DNA from 2 places in the Rhizobium sp. Leaf321 genome. Region 1 is predicted to be linked to the other one. Evidence: riboswitches for the same ligand, from Rfam matches in the RefSeq annotation. Region 1 holds a riboswitch; the other holds the start of a gene.
What was found. A riboswitch is a leader RNA that binds a small molecule or an ion and turns the genes downstream of it on or off. The one in region 1 is predicted to bind thiamine pyrophosphate.

Region 1 (6,924 bases):
TTTTCAAATAATCCTTGCCACGCCCGCCGTCAATGGCAGCAAAAATACCCGCTTTCGCCGCATCAATGCGACACGCGCCTTTCCCTTGTCAGCCGGTTTAGGATAAGGGCATGGGCAATGGCCAACTCGACCTTCACGATCCTGCTCGGCGGTGACCTCACCGTAACCGACCGACTGCAAAAGGCAGTTGCCGCAAGCCGCTTCATCGCGGCCGACAGCGGCATGCGCCATGCAGAGGCGCTGGGTGTGATGCCGGAGCTCTGGGTGGGCGATTTCGATTCCTCCGACGCAGACCTGATCGCGCGCTTTCCGGATGTCGAGCGCCGGACCTATCCGCCGGAAAAGAACGAGACGGATGGCGAGATTGCGACGGCTGAAGCGATCGAACGCGGCGCGACGCGGCTGATCCTGATCGGCGCGCTGGGCGGCGAACGGTCCGACCATGCGCTCCAGCATTTTCTGCATGCGATGAGCCTTGCCGAGCGCGGCCATGACGTTCTCCTGACATCCGGTGAGGAAGAGGCCGTGCCGTTTCTCGCCGGCACGATGACGCTCGACCTGCCCAAGGGCACGTTGTTTTCCGTCATCGGTTTCACAGGCCTTGCAGGCCTCGACATTCTTGGCGCGCGCTATCCACTCAAGGATTACACGCTGCCCTTCGGTTCCTCCCGCACCGTGTCCAACGTTGCAGAAGGGCCCGTCCAATTCCATTTACGTGACGGGAGGGCGATGATCCTTGCCCGTCCAAACGATTTTTCCGGAGCATAGACGCCGCATGGCACCGCCAATTCTGAAACTCGACGATATCGTTCTAACCTTCGGCGGCACGCCGCTTCTCAACGGAGCTGCCCTGCAGGTGGAGCCCGGCGACCGCATCTCTCTCGTCGGCCGCAACGGCTCGGGCAAATCGACGCTGATGAAGATCGCCGCTGGCATGGTGGAAGCGCAGTCGGGTGAGGTTTTCCGGCACCCCAATGCGACGATCCGCTATCTCGAACAGGCGCCGGATTTTGCTGGTTACAAAACCGTGCAGGCCTATGCGGAAGCGGGGCTTGGACCTGGCGACGATCCCTACCGCGTCACCTATCTGCTGGAGCATCTCGGCCTGACAGGAGAGGAAGACCCGGTCAGGCTTTCCGGTGGCGAGGCGCGACGCGCAGCACTTGTCCGCGTCATGGCACCGGAACCGGATATCCTGATGCTGGACGAGCCGACCAACCATCTCGATCTTCCGACCATCGAATGGCTGGAAGACGAGCTGCGCAAGACCCGCAGCGCGCTCGTCGTCATCAGCCATGACCGTCGCTTTCTCGAAAAGGTCTCCAACGCCACCGTCTGGCTCGACCGCGGTACGTCCCGCCGCCTGTCGCGCGGTTTCGGCCATTTCGAAGCCTGGCGCGATCAGGTTCTCGAAGAGGAAGAGATCGAGCAGCACAAGCTCGGCAAGGCGATCGAGCGCGAAGAACACTGGATGCGCTACGGCGTGACCGCAAGGCGCAAGCGCAACATGCGCCGCGTCGGCGAGCTGCAGAGCATGCGTGCCGACTACCGCGGCCACAAGGGACCGCAGGGCTCCGTTCAGGCCTCCGTCGCCGAAGGTCGCGAGTCCGGCAAGCTGGTGGTGGAAGCGGAAAACATCACCAAGACCTATGACAAGCCGATCGTCGCGCCGTTCTCGATCCGCATCCATCGCGGCGACCGGATCGGCCTGGTCGGCCCGAATGGTGCCGGCAAGACGACGCTTCTCAAGATGTTGACGGGCCAGCTCGCCCCCGACAGCGGCTGGATCAAGCTCGGCACCAATCTCGAGATCGCCACGCTCGACCAGAAGCGCGAGGACCTAGATCCCGCCGACACGCTGTCGCATTATCTGACAGACGGCCGCGGTGAAACGCTGCTGGTCAACGGCGAACAGCGGCATGTGGCGGGCTACATGAAGGACTTCCTGTTCCAGCCGGAACAGATCCGCACGCCGATCAAGAACCTCTCCGGTGGCGAACGCGCAAGGCTGATGCTGGCCCGCATGCTGGCAAAGCCGTCGAACCTTCTGATCCTCGACGAACCGACCAACGACCTCGACATCGAGACGCTGGACCTCTTGCAGGAAATCGTCGCGGGCTATGCCGGCACCGTCATTCTCGTCAGCCATGACCGCGACTTTCTCGACCGGACCGTGACTTCGACGATCGCCCCGACAGACCCGGATGCGCCTGATGGCCGCTGGATCGAATATGCCGGCGGCTATACCGACATGCTGCAGCAGCGCAAAGGCATGGCCGACGAAAAGCGCCGCGCCGATAAGGCGGAAAAGGCGAAGACGGACAGCACTGCTCCGGCTGCCACCAAGTCAAAGGGCAAGCTCTCCTTCAAGCAGAAGTTCGCGCTGGAAAACCTCCCCAAGGAAATGGCCAAGGCGCAGGACGAGATCGCTACATCCGAACGCAAGATGGCCGATCCCAAACTCTTCGCCAAAGACCCGTCGGCGTTTTCAAAGCTTGCCGCAGAGACGGCAAAACTACGCGATCGTGTCGCCAAAATGGAAGAAGAATGGCTGGAGCTTGAGATGCTCCGAGAACAGATTGAAGGATAGTTAAAGAATTCCTATACTTAACAAATAAATATCCACCGTTTTATTTGTCGCGAGCCGGAACAAACATTCCCCGGTGACGTTCGGCATCCATCAAGTGGTCGAAATGCGTAGTGCGGTATGAATGCCGACATGCCGACCAGATGGAAACAAAACGGTTAGGAATGTCCAATGCTGACTAATGTGATGCGTCGTCGGCTGGCGAGTGATGCAATGGAACAGCGCGTTCTGATCGTCGAGGACGAATTCCTGATCGCGCTTGATGTTGCCGAGACTGTCGAGAGCATGGGTCTCAAGGTTGCAGGCTTTGCCAGCGCCCGCAAGCACGCCCTGTCGCTCGGTGCATACGCCGATATCGCGCTGGTCGACGTCAATCTCTCCGACGGCCGGACCGGTCCGGAAATCGGACGCGAACTCGCTGCCGAATACGGCCTGACGGTCATCTTCATGACGGCCAATCCGGAAGACGTGAAAGACGGCGTCGAGGGATCGCTCGGCGTTCTGACCAAGCCTGTCATGCCGCATGTGGTAGAGCAGACAATCGACTATGCCATCGCCAACCGTCTTGGCGGCATGGCGATCGTGCCGCGTGACCTCAAGATATTCCGCAACGACTCCCAGTCAGGCTACGCGCTCAACGCCTGAACCTTGTTGTCAAAGAACTACTAGCAAGAAAGCCGTCCGGCACGCCGGGCGGCTTTCTTGCTATCGAGACTGCTATCGCACGATGCCTTTCGGTCCTTTGGCCCTGAACGCAAGACGGCAGGGTTCGACACCACTTGCCAGACAATTCCTTCACCGTTACATCTACTCCCGCTCTAACGGGGTGCTGCGCGGTAACGTGCGGCTGAGAGGCTTTCAGCCAACCCGCGGAACCTGATCCGGCTAACACCGGCGGAGGGATTAGACGGCTCACGCTCAGCGCCTATTCCCCTTGTAGATTGATTTTGAAGGAGGCGTTGATGCGCAAACTCTTGCTATCGCTCACCGTGGCTGCGGCCACCATCATCCTGACGCCGGCCGCAAGGGCCGAGGACAAGGTGCTGACTATCTACACCTATGAAAGCTTCACCGCCGACTGGGGCCCCGGCCCCAAGGTGAAGGCGGCTTTCGAAAAGACCTGCGCCTGCAAGGTCGAATTCGTGGCTGTCGCCGATGGCGTCGCACTTTTGACCCGGCTGAAGCTGGAGGGTGAGACGACCAAGGCCGATATCGCGCTCGGGCTCGACACCAACCTGATTTCGGAGGCGAAGGCCACCGGCCTGTTCGAACCGCATGGACTGCAGGCATCGTCCGGCGACGGCGGCATCAGCGTTCCCGGCAATTACGCGGACGATACGTTCCTGCCCTATGACTACGGCCATTTCGCCGTCGTCTACGACACGAAGACCATCAAGAACCCGCCGAGGAGCCTGAAGGAACTGGTGGAAGGCGATCCGTCGCAGAAGATCGCGATCGAAGATCCGCGCACCTCGACACCGGGCCTCGGCCTGCTGTTGTGGATGAAATCCGTCTATGGCGACAAGGCGCCGGAAGCCTGGGCAAAGCTGAAGGGCCGCATCCTGACCGTCACACCCGGCTGGTCGGAAGCCTATGGCCTGTTTACCAAGGGCGAAGTGCCGATGGTGCTCTCCTATACGACCTCGCCCGCCTATCACATGGTGGAAGAGAACGAGAACCGTTACCAGGCGGCCGCGTTTTCCGAGGGCCATTACGTGCAGATCGAAGTGGCCGGCATGCTGAAGGGCGCCCGTGACAAGGATCTCGCCCGTGACTTCCTCAAATTCATGGTGTCGCAGGGTTTTCAGGACGTGATCCCCACTACCAACTGGATGATGCCGGTGACGAAGACGTCGCAACCGCTGCCCGACGCTTTCGGCAAGCTGGTCATGCCGGAAAAGACATTCCTGATGGGATCCGACGAAGTCGCGAAGAACCGCCAGGCATGGATCGACGAATGGCTGAACGCCATGAGCATGAACTGATCGGCTGAACCGGGCATGCTGCTGACCGCTGCCGAGCGAAGACGGGGGATTTCCGGAGGGGTGCTGAGCCTCGTCGCGATCGCGCTTTTCGTCGGCATCGCGGTCTCGGCCCTGCTGCTCTGGGATGCCCCTGATACGCAGGGGCGATTGTTCACGGCCTATACCGGCCGGATCCTGCAGTTCACGCTGTGGCAGGCGGCGCTCTCGACCCTGTTCTCCGTATGCCTGGCGCTTCCCGTCGCACTTGCTTTGGCAAGACGGCCCCGTTTCATCGGTCGGGTCTGGATCGTGCGGCTGATGGCGCTGCCGATGGGCCTGCCGGTTCTGATCGGTGCGCTGGGTCTGATCGGCATCTGGGGTCGCCAGGGTGCCGTCAATGGCCTCCTATCGACATTGGGGCTGGAGCAGCCGATCAGCATTTACGGGCTGACCGGCATTCTTCTGGCTCATGTCTTCTTCAACCTGCCGCTGGCCGCCCGGTTGTTTCTCGTGGCGCTTGAGCGGCAGCCGGCGGAATACTGGCTTCTCTCGTCCAGCCTCGGCATGAAGCCCCTGTCGATCTTCCGTTTCATCGAAGCGCCGGCCCTGATCCGGGTCGTGCCGGGGATTGCCGGGCTGATCTTCATGCTCTGCGCCACCAGTTTCACGCTGGTCCTCATTCTGGGCGGTGGGCCGGCGGCAACGACACTGGAAGTGGCGATCTACCAGTCGCTGCGCTTCGATTTCGATCCGCCGCGTGCCATCGGACTGGCCGTGCTGCAGATTGCGGTGACGGGCCTGATCCTTGCCGCACTCGCGTTTTTCCCCGCCCCCGACGGCACGCATATCACTGCCGGCCGCGCCACCCGCCGCTTCGATGGACGAACATGGGGCGCAAGGCTGTGGGACGGCTCAACCATCCTTGCAGCAACCCTGTTCCTCATCCTGCCGCTCGCCTCGATCTTCCTTGCCGGCATCAAGGCCGATCTCTGGCGGCTGGCGTCCAGCCCCGCATTCCTCAACGCCGCCTATACAAGCCTGTCGATCGCGCTCTTGTCCGGGCTGCTGGCCGTCAGCGTCGCATTGGCGATCATCCATGCGCGCATTGCCATAAGGGATCTCCGTCATCCCGGCATCCCGGCGCGCGGGCTGGCGGCGATGCTGGGTGCGACGTCGTCGCTGGTGCTGCTGGTGCCGCCGGTCGTGATCGGGACAGGCTGGTTCCTGCTGCTTCGCCCGTTCGGAGATGTCTCGCGTTTTGCCCCCGCACTGGTCGCGGCCATCAACATGCTGATGGCCCTGCCCTTCGTGATGCGGGTGCTGGAACCGGCGATCGAGGATCATCGGCGGCAGACGGCACGCCTGGCCGCGAGCCTCGGCGTAACAGGCTTCTCGAGGCTGCGGCGGATCGACCTGCCCTTCCTGATCGGCCCAATCCTTACGGCACTGTCGTTTGCCATGGCGCTCTCGCTCGGCGATCTCGGTGCTGTGGCCCTGTTCGGATCCTCGGAACTGACGACCCTGCCCTGGCTCGTCTACAGCAGACTATCCAGCTACCGAACCAACGACGCCGACGGGCTTGCCCTGCTTTTAGGCATGATATGTCTAGCGCTGACGATCCTCGGAAGTCTGAGCCGCCGAAAGGGATACGATGGCTGACAGCATCCGCCTGGAAAAGATCGCGCTGCAACTCGGCACCAAACGGTTCAGCTTCGATATTGCCATGACCGACGGCGCGATTACCGCCGTGACCGGGCCGTCTGGTTCGGGGAAATCGACCCTCTTGAACCTGATCGCGGGCTTCGAGATACCGGAGTCCGGCCGCATCCTGATTGCCGGCGAGGACGTGACCCACGCCCATCCCTCAAAGCGGCCGATCTCGCTGGTGTTCCAGGACAACAATCTGTTCGCTCACCTCGATCTCGTCACCAATATCGGCCTCGGTGTCGATCCGTCGCTGAAGCTTTCGCGTGAGGACAGGGCGAGAATATCGCAATCACTCGAACGTGTCGGGCTTTCAGGCTTCGAGACACGCAAACCGGGAACGCTGTCCGGCGGCGAGAGGCAACGCGCTGCCTTCGCGCGGGTGCTGGTGAGAAAGAGGCCCGTTTTGCTGATGGACGAGCCGTTTGCGGCGCTTGATCCCGAACTCAGGGCTTCGATGGCATCGCTGCTTCTGGACCTGCACCGCGAAACCGGCAATACGGTGGTGATCGTCAGCCACGACCGCGCCGAGGTTCAAAAGCTTGCCGATGTGGTGGTCGCCGTCGACGATGGCACGATCGTGAACTCCGCCGCAAACACGGCTATTCCTTACGCCCGCTAGAGGCCAGTCGACGGAGCGTCGTCACGAATAGAGACAGGCGAAAACCA
Region 2 (6,924 bases), on a different contig from region 1:
GCCGTTTGGCGAAACGCGGCAGCGTGTCGGTGAACGCCTGACGATTGAGCGGGTCGTCGAGGTTGGGATAGGCCTTGGTGAACAGCTTCCAGGAATCATCGGGGTGATTGGTCAGGAAGATTGCAGCCTTCTCGACGGCTTCGAGAAAGCGGGGCAGGCGAGGATCTGTCGCCAGCACGTCGCGCGTGATGAAGATCAGCTCGTCGTAAACGGGAACGCCGTGTTCTTCCGGAAAGAAGGAACGGGCCTCGTGCCCTTCGATCCGCATCTGCGTCAGTTCGAAGTTTCTGAAGCCGCCGAGCGTGGCGTCGACCTTGCCGCCGATCAGCGATGGCGAGAGGGCGAAATTGACGTTGATCAGTTCGACCTCGGTAAGCCCAATGCCTTCGCCCTCGAGCATGCGCTTCAGCATCGCGTCTTCGAAACCCGTGACGGAAAAGCCGACCTTCTTGCCGCGCAGATCCTTGAGGCTCTTGATCGGGCCATCGGCGAGAACCGTCACCGTATTCAAGGGCGTTTCGACGAGGGTACCGATCCGCTTGAGCGGCAGGCCGACTGCACGATCGAGATAGAGGTTCGGTTGGTAGTGGATGCCGATATCGGCCTGGCCGGCGGCAACGAGGCGAGGCACCGTCGATGGGTCGGCGGGAGGCACCAGCTCGACATCGAGGCCGGCGGCTTCGAAATAGCCGTTTTCGGCGGCAATCACGAGCGGCGCATGGTCCGGGTTCACAAACCATTCGAGCATGACGGTGAGTTTTTCTGCCGCCTGGCTAGCGGACGCAATCATGCTCACGGATAGGGAAATGGCAAAGGCCAGAAGCATGCGTTTCATGGGTGGTCGTCTCTCCTCACGATGATAACTGTGTCTGTTGTTCGGTCTCGATTGCCCAATGGGGGCGTCCCTTTACGAGACGGTCGAAACCCAGGCGCAGCGCGACGCTGGTCAGGGCCAGGATGGTCATGGCTGCGAAAACGGTGTCGGTCTGCATCCGGGCGTTCGCCTGAACCATGACGAAGCCGAGCCCGGCTGAAGCCCCGACCCATTCGCCGATCACGGCACCCAGCGGCGCGAGCGGCACGGCGACGCGCAGACCGGACACGAGCGCCGGCAGCGCAAGCGGTGTTCTGAGCCTCACAAGGATCTGCCAGGGCGTCGCTCTTGTCAGCGCGGCGGCTTCCAGAATCGCTGGTTCCGTCCGCCTCAGGCCATCTGCGAAGGCGGAGGCGACCGGGAAGAAGATGACGAGCGTCGTCATCATCACTTTCGACGCCATGCCGAAACCGAGCCAGAGCACCAGGATGGGTGCCAGCACGAAGACCGGAAAGGTCTGCAGGATAAGGATGATCGGCCAGGCAAGCCTGCCGGCCCGCGGGAATGCCACAACGAGAAACGCAACCGCCGCACCGAAAATGCTGCCTGCGATGAGACCTGCAAGGATTTCGCTCAGGGTGACGAGCGTGTGGTGGGCGAGGAAGCTGCTCTGACGCACCAATGCCTGCACCACCGCGAGCGGTGACGGCAAAAGATAGCGTGGCGGCGAAAAGACCTGAACGGCTATCTGCCAGCCTACCAGCAGCAGAAAAAGCCCGAGGGCTGCAAACCGGGACTGCATGTCAGCGACGCGGGTTGAAACCGTCGAACCGCATTCGTCCTATTCGGGTATTTCTCGAGAGCGTAAGCATGGCTGATCTCCTGACCTTGACATCATGGAGATCCAGGCGAGCGGAGAATAAGAAAGAGGTGCGGTATTGCGCCGTTTCCGTTCCTACGCCGGTATGACCCGGATCAGGTTCAAGGGTCCGGCTCACCGCCATCTCAGCACCGTTCGATGCTCCCCTCGGAATGACGCTAAGGTTGGACAAAGAAACGGCCTTTGTCAATCGCTTGCGATCGCTGTCCGGCAGAGCCTGCGCGGCGAGCTGACAAAAATTTTATTCTATGTCATCCGCCTCCCGGAAACCCGGGGCCCGTCCGCTGGTTATGTCTTCGCAACTTAGGAGGAGCAACCATGACCGATAGAGAACAGGAACAGCGCGAACGGGCCTACAGACTGTGGGAGGAAGAAGGCCGTCCTGAAGGGTCCCATGACGATCACTGGAAGCGTTCCGAGCATCCAGCCGACATGTCGGATCAGGAAAGCGACGATGTGACCAAGGTCAACCAGCAGGCTGATGCGGCGTTTGGTGGAGAGAACGATGCAGCGGCCGACGATGCCGCCACAATCCGGCCTCCGTCGTCAGTCGCGCCGGACTGACGACGACCGCGGTAGTCTGGATAGGTATCAGACCTGCCCTGCATGAAAGGGGTTGGCACAACACCTCGAAATATCGGCTGCCGATAGTTCGGCCGTCGACACACTTCAGCCGTCACAAAACCCGTTCGTCCGGTCCACTTTATGCGTCGTCGGGCGATCGAGAACCTGACCGAAACACACGACGGCCACCCGTTTTCCGGTGGCTTTCGCCAGATACATATAGTCGTCAGCGCGTTTGACATAGGTTTGCGGCGTGTCTTCGGCCTTTAGGAACGTAACGCCGACCGCGGCACCCGTGAATGTCACCTGGCCATCGATGGGGATCGGCTTGAACACCCTTTCCATCGTTTCCTGAATATGGGTCTGCATATCGCCCGCAAACTTGCGATCCATGTCGAGAAGAATAGCAAACTCGTCTCCTCCGACCCTGGCGATGAAATCCGTCGCTCGGAAACTTTCGCGAAGTCTCGCCGAGATCGTTCGCAGGACTTCGTCGCCTGCGGAATGCCCCAGACTGTCGTTGACGATCTTGAAGCCGTTGAGATCGATGTAGGCGATGGCGAGCTTTCTGTCATTGAGCAGGTTGCGGGCAACCTCTCCGGCAACAACCTCATCGAAACAGGCTCGGTTTGGGAGACCTGACAGGGCATCGGTCTGCGCGGAGGTTTTCAGAGCGCTTTCTATAGCGCGCTGCTGCCTGACGCGGGCAGACACATCGACAATGACCTCCACATCGAATGAAACGCCATCGACGATCGTGCGTTGCGCAGAAATCAGGGTTGGGATGATCGTACCATCCGAATGAGCAATCTCAACATCTTCGAGCTCGTAGGCGCCGTCCTCGCGCAATAGCCGGTGACGTCTGTCGCGGGCGGGATTGTCGATCGCGGCACCCTCGGAAATCAGCTTCTTTCCGTTGATCTCGTCCCATTTCAGGCCGGTGAGCTTCAGATAGGCATCGTTGACTTTGACGTAGCTCGAGGTTTTCGTGTCGCTCGTCGTGATGGCCATGGCAATGGGCGCGGACTCAAACATCCTCATCAGCATTGAGATCAAGTGTTGCGTCGGCAGGACATCAGCCTGGTCCGGATCATGCCAGACATGAGGAGCCTTCACGGATACTTTCCCGTCCAGCGGGACCTCCGTGGGCACGATCTCGGTGATGGTGCCGTACCATTTCGCGATCTTGCCGGTCGCATCGCGATGAGGCTTTGCCCGACTGACCATCCATCGCCAGCTGTCGTCGTGCAGACGCATGCGAAACCTGGTTTCGAATGGGTCGCCGGATGGCAGCCATCCAAGCCATTCCCGCCGAACCCGCAAACTGTCGTCCGGATGCATCCGACCGTACCAGTCCGCGATCCGGTCACGCATCCTGGACATCGTCGGGTCTGGCGTTGGCCCCATGAAATTGACAATGCCTTCGGCATCGCTCGACCAGGGAATGTTCGGGCTGAGTTCGATCGACCATCGTGCGTGGTCTTCCGTCTCGGTCAGCGCCTTTTCCATCGACTTGTGACCGGTAACATCGATCGCCGTGACCGAAATGCCGATCGGCTCGCCCGCGTCGTCATCGACCCGCTGGTTCACCACGAGGAGAATGTTCTCACTTCCGGGCGGACGATATTCGTCCACAATCAAAGGCTCGCCCGCAAGGACTCGCTGAAGATCTTTGGTGACCCGGCGCGCCTCTCGTGCCGGCATGAAACTGTGAACGGTGAGCCCGATCATCTGCTCGGGCGTTAATCCCAGCATTGCAGCGAACCGATTGTTTACACTGACATGGCGCAAGTCTGAATCGAGAAAGCAGAGACCGACCGGTGCCGCCTCATAGAGCGTTTCCAGTTGATGGACCCGCTGGAACAGCGAGCCGGTTCCGCGGCGTTCCGTGAGTGGCTTCTGCTTGCTGACAGCGAGATGCCGTTCTGTCGCATCACCGTCGACAGGTCTGCCAAACAGCCACCCCTGTCCAACGTCGCAACCAAGGCGCTTCAGCATTTCTGCCTGTTCTTCGGTTTCAACGCCTTCGGCAACAACCGTCATGCCAAGGCTTTGCCCCAGCCCAATGACCGAGGCGACGATTTTCCGGCTGCCGCTGTCATGCTGCATAGAGCGCACGAAGCTTGTGTCGATCTTCAGTTTGTCGAAGGGGAACGCGTGAAGCCGCGTCAGGCTGGCAAAGCCGGTCCCGAAGTCGTCGAGGGAGATGCCCATTCCGGCAGACTTGAGCGATGCTATGTTTTCCCTGACGACTGTATCGTCATCGAGCAGTGCGCTTTCCGTCATTTCGATATGGATCCGGTTCATCGGAAACCCGGTGTCCGAGATTATCGAAGCCAGAAAGTGGAAGAGGTCTGGGTCCTGAAACTGCGTCGGCGACAGGTTGATCGCGAGGACAAAGCCTCCCCTCCAGCTTGCAGCTTTGCGACAGGCATCCTGGACGATCTTTTGCGTCAAAGCGCCAATCAGATTGCTGGTTTCGGCGAACGGAATGAAATCTGAAGGTGCGATGGCACCTGCTTCAGAATCGGTCCAACGCGCAAGAACCTCAAAGCCGATGATCGCACCGCTCTGCAGATCGACAAGCGGCTGAAATGCCGGCCAGATCGCATCGGTTGAGAGGGCGTCGGAAAGTCGTCGCTTTGACAAGATGCCGTCTTTGGCGGACGCGGGTCCTTTCGTCAAAACCTGCGGTGCAGATTTCCGATTTGCCGGACCGATATGTCGACCAGAGATCATGGCACTTTCCACACTTGCGGAAAAGCAATGTCAGAGACCGCTTAAGAATAGATTAGCATGGCTTAATTTAAGAAACGATGCGTATCTGTCGGCATCTACATTGGTTCGATGGCCGCCATGAGCTATGACCCCGATCGTGAGACTACAGGAGCGCGCTGCGGATCTTGCTGATGGCGACGTCGGGATCCGAGCCATAGGGAATGAGCCCCTTCAACCGGCCATCCGCACCGATCAGGAACAGGTCCATCGTGTGGCTCATGGAATAGCCGCCACTCTTGTTCGGCTTCTTTTCCGCGAATGCGCGCCATCCGGCGACCACCCGCCGGATCTCTTCAGGCGTTCCGGTCACCCCCGTGATCCGGTCGGAAAAGGCGGTGACATAGCCGTTCATGATGGCAGGAGTGTCCCGTTCCGGATCGACCGTGAACAGGTAGCTTTTGATCGGCAGGCCGTCTTCACCCAGTTCCTTGAGGTATCCAGCAACTTCATAAAGCGTCGTCGGGCAGGCTTCCGGGCAATGCGTGTAGCCGAAATAGACAAGTGACGGGTTGCCCTTGAAGATCGACTGATCGACCGCTTCTCCCCGATCGTTGATCAGAGAAACGCGGTATCGAATGTGGTGTTTCTTGGCTCATCCTTGAACGTGAAGAAGAGGATTCCGACGAGGACAGTGATGAAGATTGCCGAGATTGTCGTTGCAACCAGCATGAACGGGTTCTTCATCATCAGTCGTGACCTTCATGAGCGGCATGAGGCTTTTGCGCACCGGCAAACGGTCCGACGGCAAAATCGACCTCGATCGGCCCGGCCTTTTCAAAAATGAGCGTGACCGCCAGCGTCTCGCCCTCCTTGAAAGGTCTAGAGACATTCGTGAACATGAGATGATAGCCACCGGGTTCCAGCTTGACGGTAGACTTGGCCGGCACGGGGATGCCCTTGTCCAGTTCCCGCATTTCCATCACGGCGCCGGTCATCTTCATCTCGTGGATCTGGACGTCTTCGGCACGATCCGACTTTGCGCCAACCAGCCGGTCGGCCGCACCGGAGTTGTTGATCGTCAGGTACCCCCCGCCGACCTTTGCCACCGGCAGCATGGCGCGGGAATATGCGGACTCGATCGTGATATCGCCGGTCCCGTGTGCATGCATGTGCTGGGAAGATGCGGTGCCAGGCAGCTTCAATGCCACGGCCGCTACAAGAAATTTCGCTCGGATTGTCGACATGGGTATTCGCCTTTGACGTAGCAGGATTGGTTCTTCTTTCTCCATCAGCTACGAAAAGGAGGCCCTCGGGCCGAGGTGCCGGTCAGCAGAACGAACCGGGTAGGGCTTTCGTTGGTTCCGGAATGCGCGTGCACGATCTCGCGAAGGATAGGATAGCCCAACGTATCGGCGGGAAGTGGCAGGATAGACGCCGTCACATGCCGGCAGGCGTCGCAGGAGATCTTGCTATCGCTCTTATGGTGCTGTGTTTTCCCCGCTTCCGAGGGGAGGCAAAGAACAGGCAGACTTCCGTCGGGGAGGATGTAGGACGCAATCTCGATCGTCTCGAACGAGGCCGCGTTGGCGGTCGGATGGGAATTGGCAAATCCGAGCAACAGAAACGCAAGGCTGCAGAGAATGCGCAACCCTACCTGTCTAATCTGCCCAAAACGCCGGATCATCTCGCCTATCAGCTTATCATGCAGCCCAAGGTCATAATGAGTTACGGCAACCCATGCAATGCGTTGCAACCAAGAGGACATTGTGACGCACGTGAGCGGGCGGGCAGACGACCCGCCCGATCGCGTGCAGCGCTGAATTGGCGTCAGAGGCTCACGCCGCTTTCCCGGTCGAAGACGTAGACAAGGTTTTTGTCGATGCCGGCGCGAAACTGCGTTCCGTGTCGCACGGGATGGTCTCCATCGACGATGGCGGTCATCTGCTGG

Region 2: it holds a riboswitch for thiamine pyrophosphate, as region 1 does, so the genes downstream of both, ASF70_RS05410 (ABC transporter permease) here and thiB (thiamine ABC transporter substrate binding subunit) in region 1, are expected to answer to the same signal.

What each region holds. Positions count from the first base shown of each region.
Region 1 covers NZ_LMOF01000008.1:104,352-111,275, reverse strand. The annotation lists gene ASF70_RS17555 (thiamine diphosphokinase) at 118-768, shown strand; gene ASF70_RS17550 (ABC-F family ATP-binding cassette domain-containing protein) at 776-2,590, shown strand; gene ASF70_RS17545 (response regulator) at 2,759-3,232, shown strand; TPP riboswitch at 3,400-3,507, shown strand; gene thiB (thiamine ABC transporter substrate binding subunit) at 3,550-4,572, shown strand; gene thiP (thiamine/thiamine pyrophosphate ABC transporter permease ThiP) at 4,588-6,210, shown strand; gene ASF70_RS17530 (ATP-binding cassette domain-containing protein) at 6,203-6,877, shown strand.
Region 2 covers NZ_LMOF01000005.1:372,677-379,600, reverse strand. The annotation lists gene ASF70_RS05415 (ABC transporter substrate-binding protein) at 1-835, opposite strand, end outside; gene ASF70_RS05410 (ABC transporter permease) at 852-1,616, opposite strand; TPP riboswitch at 1,750-1,852, opposite strand; gene ASF70_RS05405 (DUF2934 domain-containing protein) at 2,013-2,258, shown strand; gene ASF70_RS23535 (EAL domain-containing protein) at 2,364-4,907, opposite strand; gene ASF70_RS05395 (SCO family protein) at 5,140-5,559, opposite strand; gene ASF70_RS24715 (hypothetical protein) at 5,592-5,723, opposite strand; gene ASF70_RS05390 (copper chaperone PCu(A)C) at 5,723-6,220, opposite strand; gene ASF70_RS05385 (hypothetical protein) at 6,265-6,660, opposite strand; gene ugpC (sn-glycerol-3-phosphate ABC transporter ATP-binding protein UgpC) at 6,804-6,924, opposite strand, start outside.